DNA from 4 places in the Marinobacter sp. SBS5 genome. Region 1 is predicted to be linked to each of the others. Evidence: predicted binding sites of a transcription regulator. Region 1 holds the regulator's gene; each other region holds the start of a gene.
The links. The regulator sigma-54, encoded in region 1, starts transcription at its own class of promoters, with help from an activator protein. The targets are predictions, from matches to a motif close to ANTGGCATNNANNTTGCTNT.

Region 1 (3,571 bases):
CGGTGCTTTTCAGCTGATGGTAGATCGCCTCAAAGTTCGCCAGCTCGCCGGACAGATTACGAGCGTCAATGCTGACCGCCATTTTACGCAGGCGGGTGGGCGCTTCCTGAGTGGTGGCCTCTTGAGTCAGTGGGGACAGAAGGCCGATGGGGAGGTTGTCTATGCAGTAGAACCCCAAATCCTCAAGTACGTGCAGCGCGGTACTTTTGCCCGAGCCTGAGCGGCCGCTGACGATGATCAGCTTCATAACGGTATTCCTCTCATGCTACGCGTTCTGCCCAAACTGTATCAGTTAGGGTTGGAAATCATGGCCTGGTGCAGGCTGCCGGCATCCTGACACTGGCGCAGTTTTTCGCAAAAAGAGCTTTCATTAAACTTCTCGGCAAGCTGACTGAGCAGCTCCAAGTGTTCGCTAGTCGCCTCTCTGGGGACAACCAGGGCGAAAACAATGTCAACCGGTTGGCTGTCGATGGAATCGAAGTCAACCGGTTCGGCCAGTGTCATCAATACGCCGATGACTCTATCCAGCCCGTCCAGACGGCAATGGGGGATAGCTATGCCTTCGCCAATACCGGTACTGCCCAGCCGCTCCCGCGACACCAGGTTGTTAAAGATATCTGTATCGTTGAGGCTTTCATCCTGTTGATGAATGTGTTCAGCGATAAACTCCAGTACACGCTTCTTGCTTGACGCCGCAACCCGGCACAGAGTCAGTTCTGGAGCCAGAATGTTGTCGATGGTCAGGGATGAATCGGTCATAGATCGACTTCATTTCCGTAAAAAAAAGGCTGCGGCCGGATACTCCTGCCGCAGCACGTCTTATTGAAACGCCCGGTTCGGTTTCACGCTAAAGAGCGCGTTAACCGTTACCTTGCATCCGAGCAACTGTTTTCTCTTTATGCTTGAGGATTTGGCGGTCGAGTTTGTCGACCAAGCCGTCGATAGCGGCGTACATATCCTCACTTTCAGCCTTTGCGTGAATTTCGCCACCAATTACGTGGAGGGTAGCTTCGGCCATCTGGCGAACTTTCTCAACTTGCAGTGTCACCTGACAATTACTGATGTGGTCAAAGTGTCTCTCAAGCTTATCAAACTTGGTGGTTACGTAATCCTTTAGTGCGGGAGTCAGTTCTACATGATGGCCTGAAATGTTGAGTTGCATAGGCTTCTCCTGTTGTCATATAGCCGGCTTTTGCCGGACTGAGTGTCAGCACCTCTTGTGCTGACGAATCCTTAAACCAAACGCTTACGCTCGTTCGAGGGAGGGATGTGCATCGCCTCTCTGTACTTGGCTACCGTACGTCGGGCAACATTGATTCCCTGTTCTCCTAGCATGGCTGCAATTTTGCTATCACTCAATGGCTTTTTTGGTGTTTCGTCGGCAATCAGTTTTTTGATCATCGCACGAATCGCCGTTGAGGAACATTCTCCACCCTCGGCAGTGCCCACGTGGCTGGAGAAAAAGTACTTGAGCTCAAAAATGCCCCGCGGGGTATGCATGTATTTTTGAGTGGTGACCCGGGATATGGTCGACTCGTGCATATCCACGGCCTGAGCGATGTCCGAGAGAATTAATGGTTTCATGGCTTCATCGCCATGGTCCAGAAAGCCCTGTTGGTACTCAACAATGCGAGTGGAAACTTTGAGCAAGGTCTCGTTGCGGCTCTGAAGGCTTTTGATAAACCACTTGGCTTCTTGCAGTTGGTCGCGCATGTAGGTGTTGTCAGCGCTGCTGTCGGCCCGCCGAATCAGCGAAGCATAGCTGGCGTTGACGCGAATGCGCGGCGCAATTTCCGGATTAAGCTCTACTCGCCAGCGACCTTCGTGCTTGCGCACGATGACATCCGGAATCACGTAGTCCGGTTCTGTGCGGTCGATGCTGTCGCCGGGGTTGGGATTCAGGCTGGTGATCACCGCCAACACTTCTTTCAATTGGTCTTCTTTCAAGCGGCTACGGCGCAGCAGCTGAGCATAATCCCGGTTGCCCAGTAAATGCAGGAATTGAGTAACCACCAATTTTGCCTGGCGCAACCAAGGGGTCTCAGGCGGCAGCTGGTTCAGCTGGATCATCAGGCAGTCTTGCAGGTCCTTGGCAAATACACCTGGAGGATCAAAATGCTGCAGTCGGCGCAGGACAGCCTGAACTTCGTCGAGTTCGAGCGGATCGTCTTCGGAATCTTCAAACAGGCCCGAATGGATCTCTTCGATGGATGACGTCAAATAGCCTCGGTCATCCACAGCATCCAGCAGAGCGTGTGCGATCGCCTGATCCCTTTCGCTTAACGGAGTCAGGTTCAGTTGCCACTCAAGATGGTCGTGTAGCGTTTCGCTCGGGGAGTTGCGGGTCTCGAAATCGGAGTCGTGTTCGTCTTCACCCCGGCTTGCAGGGGCTGGCGCCGATTGATAGATGTCGTCCCAAGCCGTATCGACAGGTAGGTCGTCTGGGATGGTGTCCGGCGTTTGGTCTTCGGCAGACCAGTCAGGCGCGGTTTCTGATTCGTCCCAATCCGAGCTTTGCGAGTCTGTGCTTTGGTCTTCTTGAGCAGCAGAAGCAGTCTCGTGCTGGTCGTCCTGGCTGCTTTCTCGCTGCTCATTCGAGTCGGTTTGATCGTCGTCCTCGGAGGTTTCCAGCATTGGGTTCGAATCGAGTGCCTGCTGAATTTCCTGCTGAAGGTCCAGCGTGGAAAGCTGCAGTAGCCGTATGGCTTGTTGCAGCTGGGGGGTCATGGTCAGGCTTTGGCCCATTTTAAGCTGTAATGAAGCTTTCATAACCATGGCTCAAAATCCATAACGTGCCTGTATCCTGATATATAGCATTGCTTGCGAATGAAAAAAATTGTTGTGTGCTGGTAACTTGCAGCGCATGCCCAACAATTTAAGCAAGTACCCTGCCGAGTTTACTTGCTAGCGTTCAGCAAAACAATCAGCCCGGCTTTCAGGTCTGCGATTGTCTATAGTCGGAACTCGTCTCCAAGGTAAACTTCTTTCACCTGCTGGTTGGCAAGAATGGCATCCGCGTTGCCCGATGCGATGATGTGGCCACCAGAGACAATGTAGGCATTCTCACAAATATCGAGCGTTTCGCGTACGTTGTGGTCGGTAATGAGAACGCCGATGCCTTTGTCGCGAAGATGTCGGATGATGTGTTTTATGTCGCTGACCGAAATAGGGTCAACTCCGGCAAAGGGCTCATCCAGAAGAATGAACGCGGGCTCCATAGCCAAAGCCCGAGCAATCTCTACCCGACGACGTTCACCGCCCGAAAGTGCCATACCCACGCTGTCGCGAATGTGGGTAATGTGAAACTCTTCGAGTAGCTCTTCCAGTTTGGCTTCGCGATCCGCTTTAGACAGCGATTTGCGAGTTTCCAGAATGGCCATAATGTTGTCGCGCACGGTCAGCTTGCGGAATACCGACGCTTCCTGAGGCAAATAACCGATGCCTTTTCGCGCACGTCCATGCATGGGGAGGGGGGTAATATCGTTGTTGTCTATGGTGATGCGGCCGTGGTCCGCGGGCACCAGTCCAACAATCATGTAAAAGCAGGTAGTTTTACCGGCACCGTTGGGGC
Region 2 (3,571 bases), on a different contig from region 1:
TCAGGGCGCCAATCAATTGGCCGCTGAAAGTGACGTCTCCGTTAGTGACAGGTACCAGCATCAGGCCGAGGAAGCCACACACACCGTGGGCAGAAATCGCACCAACCGGATCATCAATGCGCAGCTTATCGAGCGCGACGATGCTCAGCACGACCAGGCCACCGCCCAACGCGCCCCAGAGGGTAGCGGTCAGAGCGCTAGGTGTTGACGGTTCGGCGGTAATCACCACCAGACCGGCAATGGCGCCGTTCAATAGCATGGTCAGGTCGGCCTTGCCGAACATCAACCGGGCAACGGCCAAGGCGGTGATAGCACCACCGGCTGCGGCGGCATTGGTGTTCAGGAAGACCATGGCTACGGAGTTTGCGCTAGCGATGTCGCCGAGCTTCAGTACTGACCCGCCGTTAAAGCCGAACCAGCCCATCCACAGAATCAAGGTGCCCAAAGCTGCCAGCGGCATGTTTGCACCCGGAATAGCGCGGATTTCTCCGTTCGGACCGTACTTGCCTTTACGGGCACCCAGCAAAAGTACGCCAGCAAGCGCAGCAGCTGCACCGGCCATGTGTACGATGCCGGAGCCGGCAAAGTCGCTGAAGCCCAGGTCGCCCAGGTTATACAGGCCGAACACGTCTTTGCCGCCCCAGGTCCAGGCGCCTTCTAGTGGATAGATGACGCCGGTCATGACCACTGCAAAGGCTAGGAAGGCCCAAAGCTTCATACGCTCAGCAACGGCGCCAGAGACGATCGACATGGCGGTGGCTACGAACACAACCTGGAAGAAGAAATCAGAGGCTCCAGAGTAGATAGAGCCACCCTCGAAACCATCTTCACGGCTGGCAAACTCGCCGAGTACCGCGTCCACATCCACATCGGCGATGCCGGAGAGGAACAGAGTGCCGTCATACATGATCGCGTAGCCGCACACCATATACATGGTGCTGGCAATCGCAAACAAGGCAACGTTTTTAGTGAGAATTTCAGTGGTGTTCTTGGAACGCACTAAGCCGGCTTCTAGCATGGCAAAGCCAGCGGCCATCCACATGACTAATGCGCCGCAAATCACAAAATAAAAGGTATCTATAGCATACTGCAGGTGAAAGACATTGCTTTCCATAGGAAGCCCTCCGCACAAGGCTCGTCAGGTATTTAGTTTTTTTTGCGTTGGCTGAATCCGGGGTCAGGCCGGTGTCAGACTGCTTCTTCGCCCGTTTCGCCGGTCCGGATTCGGATCGCTTGCTGCAACTCGGTCACGAAAATCTTACCGTCACCGATCTTGCCGGTATTGGCTGCTTTGGTGATGGACTCGATCACCTGGTCCAGCAGGTTGTCGCCAATGGCGATCTCAACTTTTACTTTCGGCAGGAAATCCACGACGTATTCCGCGCCACGGTAGAGTTCGGTGTGGCCTTTCTGGCGACCGAAACCTTTCACTTCCGTTACGGTTACGCCTTGCACGCCTATTTCGGATAGTGCCTCACGGACATCATCCAATTTGAAAGGCTTAATGATCGCTGTCACAAGTTTCATTGCTTTCTCCTTGGTAAAGCCATCTCAACTATTTATGTGGTTGAGTTCGGGATGCTGCCACCTCGCACATCAATTGTGCGGATCGTGTACAAGGTTTAGCATCAGGTATGCCAACGCAAAAAATTATAATAAAAACAAGTGGTTGCTTGTTTGTTGTTCCGAAATGATGCATTTGAGTGCACCAAATCAGGGCGCTACGCCCCACTCTGACTCAGGGGTGAGCCGCCAGCGGGCACGGCGTGGCACCTATTATACTGCCCAGCGGGTACAGTATGGCAGGGGCAGCGGTGTGATACACTCCCAGCCATAACAGTATTCGACGGGCGTTTGGCCTGAGCGAACGGAAAGATCGATTTCACGAGGTGTAACATGAAAGGCCCCCAAGATTTCTTTGCACAGCTACAAGGTCAGTTTGGTCAGTTTGTTCCGGATATGGCGCGGGCCGCCCGGGAAGATTTTGAAACCCAAGCCAGAGCGACGGTGATGTCTGTGCTGTCCAAGTTGGAGTTGGTCACTCGTGAAGAATTCGAAGGCCAACAAGCCGTATTGATGAAAACCCGTGAGAAAGTTGAAGCCTTAGAGAAGCGAGTCGCTGAGCTGGAGCAAAAAGCCCAGTCGTAATTTGCTCGTGATGCGGGCGCAGGACGCGCCCGGTACATTTCAGCCCACCATGGAAGGTAATCATGTTAGCGATTGTTCACTCCCGCGCCAGCATTGGCGTGTCTGCCCCTGAAGTAACCGTTGAAGTGCATTTGTCCGGCGGACTGCCGGCACTCTCCATCGTAGGCTTACCTGAAACCGGTGTACGCGAAAGTAAAGATCGCGTTCGCAGTGCCCTGCTGAATGCCGGCTTCGAATTTCCCGCACGTCGAATTACCATTAATCTTGCCCCTGCAGACCTGCCGAAAGAGGGTGGCCGTTTTGACCTGCCCATTGCGCTGGGGATTTTGGCCGCCTCGGGGCAGATACCGCCTGACAGCCTTAAAGAGTTGGAGTTTATGGGGGAGCTGTCGCTTGATGGTGCCCTGCGGCCTTTGAAAGGCGTGTTGCCCGCAGTGCTGGCAGCACGTGAAGCTGGGCGCTCGCTCCTGATTCCGCAAGCCAACGCGGAAGAAGCCGCGCTCGCAAGTCAGAATGATGTGCTGGCGGCAAGCCACATTCTGACGGTCTGCGAGCATTTGACCGGGCGCGCGAAATTGGTGCCGGTGCCAAAGCCTGAAACCGATACAGATCAAACGTCCGGCGCGGAGAATGGGGCTGATCTTGCCGATGTTCGAGGCCAACAGGTGCCTCGCCGGGCGCTGGAGATTGCCGCGGCAGGTGGCCATAACCTACTGTTTTTCGGCCCTCCGGGTACGGGTAAGAGCATGCTGGCTAGCCGTCTTCCTGGAATACTGCCCGCTTTAGAGGATGCCTCTGCTATGGAGGTGGCCAGTGTTCACTCAGTGGCAGGGCACCCGTTACAGCCTGGCGGATGGCGCCGACCGCCGTTTCGGTCGCCGCATCACACCGCGTCGGCGGTGGCACTGGTGGGTGGGGGTAGCAGTCCCCGGCCGGGAGAAATCTCACTAGCGCACCGTGGTGTGCTTTTCCTTGATGAGCTGCCGGAGTTTGAACGGCGTGTATTGGAAGTGCTTCGAGAGCCCATGGAAACTGGCGAAATTGCCATCAGTCGTGCCGCTCGACAAGTCACTTTTCCGGCTAAATTTCAGGTCGTAGCTGCAATGAACCCATGCCCATGCGGTTACAGCGGCCACCCGAATATTGAGTGTCAGTGTACGCCCAGTCAGGTGATGCGCTACCGGTCCAAGATCTCGGGCCCATTGTTGGACCGGTTTGATCTGCACGTTGAGGTGCCGGTGCAGGCTGGCGATGTGCTGCTTCGCCAAGGTGAATCCGGTGAAAGCAGTGCCAGCGTGAAAAAACGGGTGTTGAAGGCCAGAAGCTACCAGCGAGAGCGTGGAGGCTTGAATGCTTCGCTTGCGGGTAAGGCGCTGGATCAGGCGTGCCGCATCGATGCCGGCAGCGAAAAGTTATTGGCCCA
Region 3 (3,571 bases), 560 kb from region 1:
ACACATTGGACTGGTGCCCAATGGGCGTAAGGAACGCACACGACGTGCCCACGGCAACCCCCATCAAGGCTGCATCGGACGACAGATCAAGCTGGAGTGAAAGCCCAAGCGCAATGGGCGCCACCAAGACCGCTGCCGCCGCATTGTTCACCACATTGGATAACAACATAGAACCCACCAGAATAATGGTCAGCGCTACCCAGCCCGCCTGACCTTCGGCAACCGCCAGTATTTGAGCCGCAATAAGATCTGCCCCACCGGTAGCATCCAGCGCTTGGCCCACCGGGATCATCGCGGCCAGCAAGACAATCACCGACCAATCAATCGCCTTATACGCTTCGGTGGTATCCAGCAGCCCCACCAGCACCATAGCCACGGCACAGGCTACCAACGCCACCGGCGGCGCAAGCAAGCCTGAAAGGATCAGGCCAATCGCCGCCATGAACAGGCCGCCGGCCAGCCACAAACTTTTCTGCCGGCCAAGCGTCAGCTCACGCTCTGCCAAGGGCAGACAACCCAGTGTTTGCAACGTGGCCATAACCTTACTTTCGTGCGCCTGCACCAGCAGAATGTCACCTGACCGGAAGCGAGTGTCCGATAAGCGCTGGGTCAATCGATGGCCCTGACGAGCGATCGCCACCACGTTCAGCCCGTAGTGTTCGCGCAGATTGAAGCGGTTAGTGGTTCGGCCTATGAGTAGAGAGGACGGTGTAATCACGGCTTCGGTCAGGCGGACATCGCCGGTCGCTATTTTTTCCTCTTTATCCTCTCGGGAACGTCCTTTTCCTGCCGGCTCCTCGCCTTCGCTAGCATCATCCTCGCCCTCGACGGCATTCGCCAGCGCCAGACCGGTACTGTCCACAAATTCCTGCAGGCTTTCGGTGTCGGCTTGTACCAGCAAAACATCACCTTCCCGTAACACCAGATACGACGAGGGTGCAGGAGAGTTTTTTTCGTCTCTAATGAGCGCAAGCACCACAACGCTCTTATCTTCCTCTCCGGAGGTCAGCAGGTTATGCAGCGTGCTCCCCGCATAGCCGGATCCTTCCGGAACCCGGAGTTCCGTCACATAGTCGCCGACATTAAACAATTTATCGTCGCTAGCCGGGTCATCCCGTTTCGGCGTAAACCGCCAACCCACCAACCCAATAAACGCAATACCCGCTACCGTGATGGCAAGCCCGGCCGGCGCGAAATCCACCAAACCGAATGTTCCGACCTCGCGGTAACTGGCAATGATGATGTTCGGCGGAGTGCCGATCAAAGTGATGGTGCCACCCAACAGCGAACCGAACGCGAGCGGCATGAGCAACAGAGAAGGGGAGCGGCCAGACTTCCGAGACATCCAGATAGCCACCGGCATCAGAAGCGCCAGAGCACCCACGTTATTGATAAAAGCAGAACACAGGGCAACCACGCCAGTCAGCGTAATCACCTGCAGCACGGCATTCTGCCCTACCTTGCCCAGAAGCTTTGCGATGGCATCCACGAACCCACTATTCACCAAGCCCTGACTGATCACCAGAACCGCCGCCACGGTAATCACAGCAGGGTGGCCAAAGCCGGCAAAAAGATCGGCGGCGGGAACCAAACCCGCAACCGCGATCGCCAGTAACGCAAGCATGGCCACCACATCAAAACGCAGGCGGTTCCAGACAAACATGGCCAGAGTGATTCCAAGCACTAAAAAAACGGTGCCTTGCTCGATATTCAATGGCACACTCCTTTTGCCGGTTGCCTATCAGAATACAACAAAGCGCGGCAAAGTAGAGCCACCGTGCCCTTTCGGACACGCCTGAACAGCGCCGAAAAGCGTCAGCTGTTTATACAGATTCAAATAACATAGTACGGCACCCTCATCGCAACTGTTTGTACAGGGGGATTTAACTCGTTTCTGGCACACAACCTGCTGACTATCGATAAAAACAACTGGATAGACATGGCGGCAGCGTGCTGTCGCAGCGGGTCACACAGGATAGTGATCGGATTATTTGCGGTACCGGTTAAGCAGTCTTTTCCTGAACGGCTGGCAGTCCTATTTCCAAGGCACCCTCCTGTGGAGACTAGCCATGGTGGAAAAGCGGCCGCTCGTTTGGCTATCAGCAACAAACAGCAGCACCAACGTACGAAAGGCACTGGAAGCCAGTTGGCTCCTGGCCGACTACCAGTTTGACCAACCCGTTGCACTGTTTGCAGCAACACCGGCCGAAGCCAAAGTAGGCGTTCTGGAACTCCCGGAATCTGCAGAGGTGGATATATCGCAACTGGAAAACTGGCTGGAATCACTGGGCATGATTTTCTGGGTCGCGCTATCACCCTCGCGGCCCGACCCTGGATCCACTTCGGCGAATGTGATCGTTCGCTATTGCTCGGATTTTCATACCATGCCCGTGGATTGTCAGCGCCTGAACACAGTGCTCGGTCACCTGTGGGGAATGGCTTCAATTATCCAGAACACGAGCCACACACACCTTCATGACTACAGCGATCTGGCACTGATTGGAAGCTCTCAAGCCATCAAACATGTTCACAACCTGCTTCGCCGATATTCCGCGACTCTCGAGCCCGTCTTAATCACGGGCGAAAGTAGCACCGGGAAAGAGGCCGCTGCTCGCTTCATCCACGCCAACTCCGCACGCGCCAACGGCCCACTGATTTTCGTTAACTGTGCAGCACTGCCCAGCACTCTCACCCAAAGCGAGCTGTTCGGTTATGAGAAAGGCGCGTTTACCAGCGCACAGCACTCACACCCAGGCAGGCTCGAGCAAGCAAACGGCGGCTCATTAGTATTTTCAGGCATCAATGAACTGCACTTGGAACAACAATCCGCCCTGCTTCGGTTTCTCCAAGAAGGTGAGGTTCAGCGCGTTGGCAGCAACACCCAGATTTCGGCCGATGGCCGGGTGATCGCAACCACCACTCAACCCCTGCCTGAACTGGTCGCGGTTGGATTATTTCGCAGCGATGTCTGCTTCCGACTAGGCAACCTTGAAGTGACACTTCCACCCTTGCGGGAAAGATGTGAAGACATAGCAACACTGGCACACTCACTACTTGAGGCATCTTTCCCGGGGCTAGAACAAAAACACCTCAGCGATGCTGCGATGCAGAGCCTGATCAACCACTCTTGGCCAGGCAACCTGCAAGAACTGCAAAACCGCTTGCGCCGAGGCGTGCTGCTCAGTGAGCAAACCCTTATCGAACCCAGCGACCTAGGGCTACGCGCCCCTGGCCCTGGAAGCAACCAGCCCTCCAACCTTAGCCTCCAGGCCTTTAGGGACCAGGCCGATCAGCAAGCGTTGATCTATAGCCTTCGTTTGTCGAACAACAACCTGTCTGAGGCCGCACGGGTCCTGAAAATTTCACGTGCATCCCTCTACCGACTGCTGGAAAAGCACAACCCACAACCACCTAGCCGGGGCTTCCGGCAGAAGCCTACGCCCAAGGGAGATGCCACATGAAAACCCAAACGCACCTACTTCTCGCTGTATCCCTATGCCTGCCAAGTGCCTTATCCATGGCAAAGCCGGAACACGAAATGCGCCCGGGTGCCTGGCGTGCTGCCGAACAA
Region 4 (3,571 bases), on a different contig from region 1:
TCCAAATTCAAATCCGTTACCAGATTCGTCGTCCTACGCGGCGCGAGATTTCCGGTTTCAATACTCAAATCCCCACGAACACCAGACAGATTTCCGTCATCATCAGCCACATAACCCTGAACCTTCATGTTCTGGTTATTCACCACGAATCCGTCTTTATCGATCCCGAACTGGCCAGCCCGGGAGTAACGGGTTTCACCGTTATTGCTCAGAATAAAAAAGCCATCGCCACTGATGGCCATATCCAGCCCGCTATCGGTGAAGCTGATGTTGCCCTGGCCAAACGACTGCTTAACATCCTGCACCCGAACACCGTCGCCGACCGGGTTTGTCCCGCCACTTAAAAAGCCGTTGGCGTACAAATCACCGAACTGCACTTTGCTGCCTTTAAATCCGACTGTACTGGCGTTGGCAATGTTGTTGCCGGTTACGTCCAGATCCACCGATGCGGCCCGCAGACCACTTAATCCTGTATTAAATGCCATGACTTATACCTCCTGGTCCGACACCGGCTCAGTTAATTTGCTTGACGTCAGACAGGGCAATCGAGCCCATGCCGGCGAGATTCAAAGTGATGGAGCCACCATTAGCTAGAGACACGCTGTCTACATTGGCACTCACCATCGTACCCAGCTGCTGGGGGCCGGATGGGTAGCTACCCTGCGCAATAATCTGGTATGGGCCAGGCGGCAAAGCGTTGCCGTTGCCGTCTTGACCATCCCAACGGAAAGACACCACACCGGCCTGACTGCTGCCCATATCAATCTGGCGCACGAGCTCGCCCGACTGGTTCATAACAGACAGTCTCAAACCACCCGTAGAAGCCGGCACTTCTATCGTGCCAGTCACTTCACCCTCTGTTCCCAGAATGCCCACGCTGGACGGCGCAAGTACGGTCTTGCCCACCATGGCCGACGCTTGCAACGCCTGACTTGAGCGGAACTGACCTGCCACCTCATCCACCGTGCCGGTGAGGTTCTGCATCTCTTCCAGAGAACTGAACTGCGCCAACTGGGAAATGAAGTCGCCGTTGTCTTGTGGCTCCAGCGGATTCTGATTTTTCATCTGTGCCAACATCAATTCCATGAAGGCATCTTTACCAAGCTCACTGCCACCTTGGGCCTTGCTGTCTTGCTGAACTCGGTACTGGCCCAGCACATCGGCAACGGACGCTGAATTTACTGCACTCATCTCTCTCTCCTCGCCCTATTACTGCTGACCCAGCGTCAAGATACGCTGCATCATGGATTTAGCGGTGTTCATCACATCCACGTTCATCTGAAAGCTTCGCGATGACGACATCATGTCTGCCATTTCTTCCACTACATTGACGTTCGGGTAGAACACATAGCCGTCTTCATTCGCTGCCGGGTGGTTTGGCTCGTAACGCATCTGCAGTTCTGCATCGCTTTCAACGATTCCCTCTACCCGAACGCCGGCACCCGCGCCTTCTTGCTGGCTGACACCAAAGGTTTGCTGGTCCGGGTTCAACATGGATTGCTGAATCGCAGCGAACACCGGCTTGCGCGCACGGTAAGTTCCCTCTGTGCTTGAGCTGGCGGTTTCGGCGTTAGCAATGTTCGAGGCGGTGGTATTCAGCCGCAGGGACTGCGCGGTCATGCCTGAACCCGCGATGTCAAAAATGGTACCCAGTGACATGACTGTCTCCTTCAATCAAAAGTGGCTGCGGCTTACTCGCCCTTAAGGGCTTTGGTCAGTCCGGAAAACTTGCTGCTGAGAAACTGGAAGCTGGCCTGATAGTCCATGGCGTTGCGCATAAAACGGGCTTGTTCCTGCTGCGCATCCACGGAATTACCATCGATGGAAGGCTGGTGGGGCGTGCGGTACAATAATTCACCCTCACTGCCAGCCGTTCCGGATACGTCCATGTGCGCGCTGTGGGTTGTCGCCATCTGAACACCGTTCATTTCATTCTGCGCTTTCTGCATCATCGCCCGAAAATCGATGTCCCGCGCCTTGTAGCCAGGGGTGTCTGCGTTAGCCATATTGTTGGCCAGCACTTCTGCCCGCTTAACACGGCCTTGAAGAGCCTGCTCATGAATACCCAATGCGCTATCGAATGAAATTGCCATTACCGCCTCCAGAATTCTGCTCCGGCTATCTGACTCAGGGTTTGCCGGTTTTGCGTTCTGAAAGAGATGAAGCAAACGGGATGCCAAAAATGAAAAAACCTGCGGGACCGCAGGTTTTAAAGGGTATTAAACGAAGTTGTGGTGTCGCTTTACTTGCTAATTGGTTAGAAACCAGAGCAAAGGCGGCAAGCTATTTCCTCACCTTGCCATCCTGCGGTCAGACGCTCCAGGGCCGTGATTGCTTTGGCCCCGACCACTCCTCGACAAAATCTGCACATGACGGGCGCGGAACCGGCGGCTTTTCAGAAGAGACGGTGCCGGTATACAGGAACCCTGTAATTGTTTCCCCCTCGGCTAAACCCAAACCTTCAAGAATAGCCGGGTCATAAGCAAACGAACCTGACCGCCACATAACGCCATAACCGGCATCGGATAGTGCCAGTGACAAGAACGACATACCCGCAGCTGCAGACATAATCTGCTCTACATCCGGCACCTTTTTATGGGGTTTCGGGGAGGCGATACCCACGATGATCATAGGAGCCCTGAGGGGCGCGCTTTTGGCCCTCTCACGCGCCTTATCGCCGTCATTGTCTCCGCACGCTTGCGCAAACAGCTCCCCTAGCGCCGTCAACGCTTGGCCTTCAATAACGAGGTAACGCCACGGCCTTAATAATGCGTGATCTGGCGCACGAGCAGCGCATTGAAGCGCAACATCCACCACCTCCCGTGGCGGAGCCGGTGCTTCCAGCCGCGGTTCTGACGAACGCTCCATAAGAAACTGGGTAATAGAACTCATATACTCTCGCTATTCATACAAGTGTGCACAAAATCATCGTTTCTGTTGACGTGGGTTAATTGTGACTAATACGTAATACTGTTAACCTTTAGTCGCAGATACTACCAATAAAAACATTCGGCATTCACCATGAGCCACACTCAACAAAATCACAACGCTGAAAAACAAAGCAAGCCTACCTTCAGCGTGGCAGTATGGGTGCGCCAGTAAAATGATGAGTGCTCCGGTAGAGCTTCGCAACGTTTCAGCCAATTCTGGCAAAACTTCAACAAACGCCTCCTACGATAACACAGTCGTTATCCCCCCGATGCCAGACTACGGTGGCCGAATTCTGGCTTACACGTCCACGTCACTGGTCATTGTTACCGGCGTTTTCCAGGGCATTTTTGCTCAATGGCTTCTGTGGTTAGTGGCGGTGGCCATGGTTTGGCCTCATATTGCCCATTTACTCACGCGACGCACATTCCTGAAAAACTCCTCGCGCATTCGTCAGAAAATGTTGCTTCTGGACTGCGCTATGGGCGGGGCATTAATCGGGGCAATGGGTTTGGTTGCTATACCCACCACGGCCATCATTCTCATGTTGATGTTTAGCTGCTTGATCGTCGGCGGTGTTCGCCAATGGCTGTTTGGCACCGCGTTAACGGGGGCATCTCTATCCGCCACGATTGCCGCGCTC

Region 2: a site for sigma-54 is predicted at 1,623-1,642, ahead of glnK (P-II family nitrogen regulator). Genes of this name have one in related genera too.
Region 3: a site for sigma-54 is predicted at 1,894-1,913, ahead of ACNQ6O_RS01825 (sigma 54-interacting transcriptional regulator). Genes of this name have one in related genera too.
Region 4: a site for sigma-54 is predicted at 2,162-2,181, ahead of flgB (flagellar basal body rod protein FlgB). Genes of this name have one in related genera too.

Annotation. Positions count from the first base shown of each region.
Region 1 covers NZ_JBLWAZ010000001.1:944,143-947,713, forward strand. The annotation lists gene rapZ (RNase adapter RapZ) at 1-247, opposite strand, end outside; gene ptsN (PTS IIA-like nitrogen regulatory protein PtsN) at 289-759, opposite strand; gene hpf (ribosome hibernation promoting factor) at 860-1,162, opposite strand; gene ACNQ6O_RS04535 (RNA polymerase factor sigma-54) at 1,234-2,775, opposite strand; gene lptB (LPS export ABC transporter ATP-binding protein) at 2,952-3,571, opposite strand, start outside.
Region 2 covers NZ_JBLWAZ010000004.1:79,001-82,571, reverse strand. The annotation lists gene ACNQ6O_RS11950 (ammonium transporter) at 1-1,114, opposite strand, end outside; gene glnK (P-II family nitrogen regulator) at 1,189-1,527, opposite strand; gene ACNQ6O_RS11940 (accessory factor UbiK family protein) at 1,897-2,148, shown strand; gene ACNQ6O_RS11935 (YifB family Mg chelatase-like AAA ATPase) at 2,211-3,571, shown strand, end outside.
Region 3 covers NZ_JBLWAZ010000001.1:386,241-389,811, reverse strand. The annotation lists gene ACNQ6O_RS01830 (SLC13 family permease) at 1-1,714, opposite strand, end outside; gene ACNQ6O_RS01825 (sigma 54-interacting transcriptional regulator) at 2,070-3,461, shown strand; gene ACNQ6O_RS01820 (transporter) at 3,458-3,571, shown strand, end outside.
Region 4 covers NZ_JBLWAZ010000002.1:136,638-140,208, forward strand. The annotation lists gene ACNQ6O_RS06230 (flagellar hook protein FlgE) at 1-485, opposite strand, end outside; gene ACNQ6O_RS06235 (flagellar hook assembly protein FlgD) at 514-1,191, opposite strand; gene flgC (flagellar basal body rod protein FlgC) at 1,210-1,659, opposite strand; gene flgB (flagellar basal body rod protein FlgB) at 1,692-2,093, opposite strand; gene ACNQ6O_RS06250 (nitroreductase) at 2,311-2,892, opposite strand; gene ACNQ6O_RS06255 (adenylate/guanylate cyclase domain-containing protein) at 3,104-3,571, shown strand, end outside.